2 regions of the Ligilactobacillus sp. RTP31139st1_D10_RTP31139_211217 genome follow, and region 2 is predicted to be linked to the other one. Evidence: a T-box and tRNA genes for the amino acid it is inferred to sense, from the RefSeq annotation. Region 2 holds a T-box; the other holds one or more tRNA genes.
What was found. The T-box of region 2 lies ahead of leuS (leucine--tRNA ligase). A T-box ahead of a tRNA ligase gene usually reads a tRNA of that ligase, here a tRNA-Leu.
Positions count from the first base shown of each region.

Region 1: it has a tRNA-Leu gene. The T-box ahead of leuS (leucine--tRNA ligase) is inferred to sense a tRNA for this amino acid. The anticodon was not compared.

Region 1 covers NZ_JBCOAR010000015.1:27,185-29,651, reverse strand. Annotated here, with positions in the region: gene ABT996_RS08775 (Tex family protein) at 1-613, shown strand, start outside; partial or broken gene ABT996_RS08770 (SprT family protein) at 606-1,048, shown strand; tRNA gene ABT996_RS08765 (tRNA-Leu) at 1,099-1,184, shown strand; gene ABT996_RS08760 (beta-ketoacyl-ACP synthase III) at 1,316-2,296, shown strand; gene ABT996_RS08755 (CHAP domain-containing protein) at 2,464-2,467, shown strand, end outside.
Region 2 covers NZ_JBCOAR010000014.1:37,312-39,778, reverse strand. Annotated here, with positions in the region: partial or broken gene ABT996_RS08520 (LysM peptidoglycan-binding domain-containing protein) at 1-758, shown strand, start outside; T-box leader at 804-1,008, shown strand; gene leuS (leucine--tRNA ligase) at 1,065-2,467, shown strand, end outside.

The DNA of each region.
Region 1 (2,467 bases), on a different contig from region 2:
TGAAAATGGGCGCTTTACCACGCGGACCCAGCTCAAAAAAGTTGCCCGTTTAGGCCAAAAAGCGTATGAGCAAGCCGCGGGTTTCTTGCGGATCATTGGGGGCAAAAATGTTTTTGATAACACTGATATTCATCCTGAAAGTTATCCTTTAGCGAAAGCGATCTTGGCTCAAGCACAGATCGAGCAAGCCGAGATCGGGACCGCTCTAGCAGAAGAAAAGTTAGTTCATTTTGATGCGAAAGCTTTTGCTAAAGCCAATCAAGCAGGACTAGCCACGGTCAAAGATATCGTAGCGAGCTTAAAGAAACCGGGGCGCACATTGCGTGATTCTATGCCAGCACCATTGCTAAAAGCCGATGTCTTACATTTAGAAGATCTCAAGGTAGGGATGAAATTACAGGGGACCGTGCGTAACGTTGTCGACTTTGGCGCCTTTGTGGATATTGGAGTCAAGCAAGATGGGTTAGTTCACGTCTCTAAAATGAGTCAAAGATTTATCAAGCATCCGAGTCAAGTCGTTGCAGTTGGTGATATCGTTGATGTTTATGTGACGGATGTCGATCTTAAGCGTGGGCGCATCCAGTTGAGTATGTTAGCGCCGACCGATGACTGATCAACAGCTTCAGACACTAGTTGAAGAGCTCTCATTGAGATATTTCAAACGTGCATTTGTTCACCGCGCTTACTTCAATCGACGTTTGAAAACCACCGGGGGCCGTTATTTACTGACGAGTCATGATGTCGAGATCAATGAAAAGATGTTGACAGAACATGGGGAAGCGACCCTTATCGGAACGATCAAACATGAGCTATGTCACTCCATCTGCATTTGACCGGGCAAGGATATCGGCACCGGGATCAGGATTTCAAGCAATTATTGCGTCAGGTCGGTGGCTTACGGTATGCTCCGGCCAGTACGAAGAATTATCGTTACACATACAGTTGTCAAAATTGCGGGCAAAAATATCAGCGCCAACGCCGGATCGATATTAACCGTTTTGTTTGCAGTCGCTGTCACGGGAAGTTGCGCCTTTTGAAAAAAATCTAAAAAAATAGTTGCAGGGGTCTAGTTTGTCTGCTATAATTAATTCTGTTGTCGCGGGTATGGCGGAATTGGCAGACGCGTCAGACTAAGGATCTGGTGAGCAATTGAGCTCGTGATGGTTCGAATCCATTTACCCGCATCACTAAGCAGGGCTGTGAATATTCACAGTCCTGTTTTTTCATTTGTGGATAAAAGCAAAGAGTTAGTTTGTCCACAAAACGATATGCTATGATAAAGCTAATGATAAATATTTTGGAAAGAGGGCCTACTATGACAGCCGTAAAAATTACCGCAAGTGCGGGGTATCTTCCTGAAAAGGTAGTGACTAATGATGAATTGAGTCAGTTGATGGATACATCCGATGAATGGATCGTGTCCCACACTGGGATCAAGCAACGGCACTATGCGATCGCTGAAAATACGTCAGATCTAGCTACGAAGGTCGCTCAAAAGTTATTGAAACAAGCCAAGTTAGATGCGACCGCGATCGATCTGATTATCGTCTCGACGATCACCCCAGATGCTTTAACTCCAGCAACAGCAGCGATCGTCCAAAAAAATATTCAAGCTAGCAATGCTTTTGCGTATGACTTGTCCGCAGCGTGTGCGGGCTTTATCTTTGCACTGGCAACAGCTGAAAAATTTATCTACAGTGGAATGTATCAGCGGGCAATGGTCATCAGTGCGGAAACTAATTCCAAGATGATGGACTTTACCGATCGGACCTCAGCCGTCTTTTTTGGAGATGGCGCAGCGGGTGTGATCTTAGAAAAAAGTGCCGGCCAAACAGCTTATTTAGCTGAAAAGCTCGCCACACAAGGTAACACTGAGGTTATCCACAGCGGACGCGTTGAACCGCTCCAAAAAGTTGCTGCCGACAATTATCCACAGCTGGATGCATTCTATCAAGATGGACGGGCAGTTTACAATTTTGTAACAAATGATGTTACTGCTCATATCGATGAATTTTTGGCAGATAATGCTGTTAAGCCAGCTGACCTTGATCTAGTGGTCACGCACCAGGCTAATTTGCGGTTGATCGAAAATATTGCGCAACATTTAGCTTTGGATCTAGACAAGTTTGCGATCAATGTTACTGAAGCGGGAAATACCTCTTCAGTAGGGATCCCGTTAGCCTTGGCGCAAGCTTTAGCGCAGGGAAAACGGCCGAAAAAAGTTTTGCTGACTGGCTTTGGTGCCGGGTTAGCCTATGGCAGTATCTTGTTAGATCTAAGTGAATTTGGTAAATAAAGTGTATTTGACCCGTGGATGTAATGTTACAAACACGGGTTTTTTCGTGTTTCTAAGTAACATAAGCTAGATAAATAAGCACAAATATGTAATTTAAGAGTAACATTTCTGTAATCTTACTAGTGTATACTATGAAAAGTAAATAAATCGATGAGGTATCCAAAATTATGT
Region 2 (2,467 bases):
AGACCCAAGCAAGTGGCAACGGGACGTATATGGTCAAGGCGGGCGACTCTTTGTACCGTATTGCAGTCAACCACAATATGAGCTTACAAGAGTTGAAGAATTTGAATAACTTGAGCAGTAATTTGATCATGCCTGGTCAAGTTTTGAAGGTCTCGGGCCAAGCAACTTCGAACCAACCAAGTACAAATACATCACAAAATTCAAATCAGACCCAAGCAAGTGGCAACGGGACGTATACGGTCAAGGCGGGCGACTCTTTGTACCGTATTGCAGTCAACCACAATATGAGTTTACAAGAGTTGAAGAATTTGAATAACTTGAGCAGTAATTTGATCATGCCTGGTCAAGTTTTGAAGGTCTCTGGTAAAACAGTTTCTAACAAGCCAAGTACAAATACTGCTCAAAATTCAAATCAAAATCAAGCAAATGGTAATGGAACGTATACGGTCAAGGCGGGTGATTCCTTGTGGGCAATCGCTAATTCACATAAAATGACGTTAAATGACTTAAAACAAGTCAATAACTTATCAAGTGATCTGATCTATGTTGGCCAGACGCTTAAAGTAACTAAAGGTGCAGTTACAACGGCTAATAAGACAAACGCCCAAAGTAGTCCAAAGAAAACATATACAGTCAAAGCGGGTGACTCACTTTGGCGGATCGCTTCCAATAATGGTACGACGGTAAATCAATTGAAAGCCTTGAATAATTTGACCTCAGACATGATCTATGTCGGACAAAATTTGAAATTAAAATAATTTTCTCTTGAATTAGTCGAGCGGTTTTGCTAAGATGAAGTAAATATTTGAACGCAGATAAGGAGTATTAGGAAGAACTGAACTATTTTCAGAGAGTATACGGTTGCTGTGAGTATACAAGTTGGTTTTTCTGAACTCGCCTTTGAGTTTTTCACCGAAGTTAGTAAGTGAAAACGGTCCTTCCCGTTACGAAGTTAAGTGTCAACTTAGTGTTGGAATATGGGTGGTACCGCGGTTTTTCGTCCTATATGGAGTTTATAACTCTATATAGGACTTTTTTATTTTCTAGAAAGGAACTATGGATAGATGAGCTATAATCATAAAGAGATCGAAAAAAAATGGCAACGTTATTGGGATGAACATAAGACGTTCAAGACAACTGAGGATAAGGATAAAAAGAATTACTATGCTTTAGATATGTTTCCTTACCCATCGGGACAAGGGCTACATGTAGGCCATCCAGAAGGGTATACGGCAACTGACATCATTTCACGTATGAAACGGATGCAAGGCTACAATGTTTTACATCCAATGGGGTGGGATGCTTTTGGTTTACCAGCGGAACAATATGCGTTGAATACAGGTAATTCGCCACGTGAATTTACTAAGAAAAATATTAACAATTTTAGACGTCAAATCAAATCATTGGGTCTTTCTTACGATTGGGATCGCGAAGTAAATACGACCGATTCGGCTTATTATAAATGGACACAATGGATCTTTGAACAACTTTACAAACGTGGTCTAGCTTATGAAGCTGAGATCCCAGTTAACTGGAGTCCAGATCTAGGGACTGTAGTGGCTAATGAAGAAGTTATCGACGGTAAGACCGAACGGGGTGGCTTCCCAGTTATCCGTAAACCAATGCGTCAATGGGTCCTAAAGATCACGGCTTATGCGGATCGTTTGATCGATGATCTAGAAGATCTTGATTGGCCTGAAGCGATTAAAGAACAACAACGCAACTGGATCGGACGCTCAGTTGGTGCTACGATCGATTTTAAAGTTGATGGTCAAGATGAACAATTAGAAGTATTTACTACACGTCCAGATACTTTATTTGGTGCTTCAGCGATCACGATCGCACCTGAACATGAACTGGTAGCTAGTTTAACGACACCAGAACAAAAAGCAGCTGTTGAAGCTTACGTTGAAGAGATCTCACACAAGTCTGATCTTGAAAGAACAGATCTAGCTAAAGAAAAAACTGGGGTCTTTACCGGAAGTTATGCGATCAATCCAGTAAATGGTGAAAAATTACCGATCTGGTTAGCTGATTATGTCTTGGCTTCATATGGTACCGGAGCGGTTATGGTCTCGGCTGCCCATGATCCGCGTGATTGGGAATTTGCAAAGAAATATGATTTGCCGATCATCCCAGTCATTGCTGGGGGAGATGTTGAAAAAGAAGTTTACACCGGTGAGGGTGAATATATCAACTCCGATTTCTTGAATGGTTTGACCAAAGAAGAAGCGATCGGGACGATGATCAACTGGTTGAAAGAACACGGTGTGGGTGATAAGAAAGTAAATTACCGCTTACGTGATTGGACTTTCTCACGTCAACGCTACTGGGGCGAACCGATCCCTGTGATCCACTGGGAAGATGGCGAAACAACTTTAGTTCCAGAAGATGAATTACCACTTCTTTTACCTAAGTCAAATGACATCAAGCCTTCAGGTACAGGTGAAAGTCCATTGGCTAACCT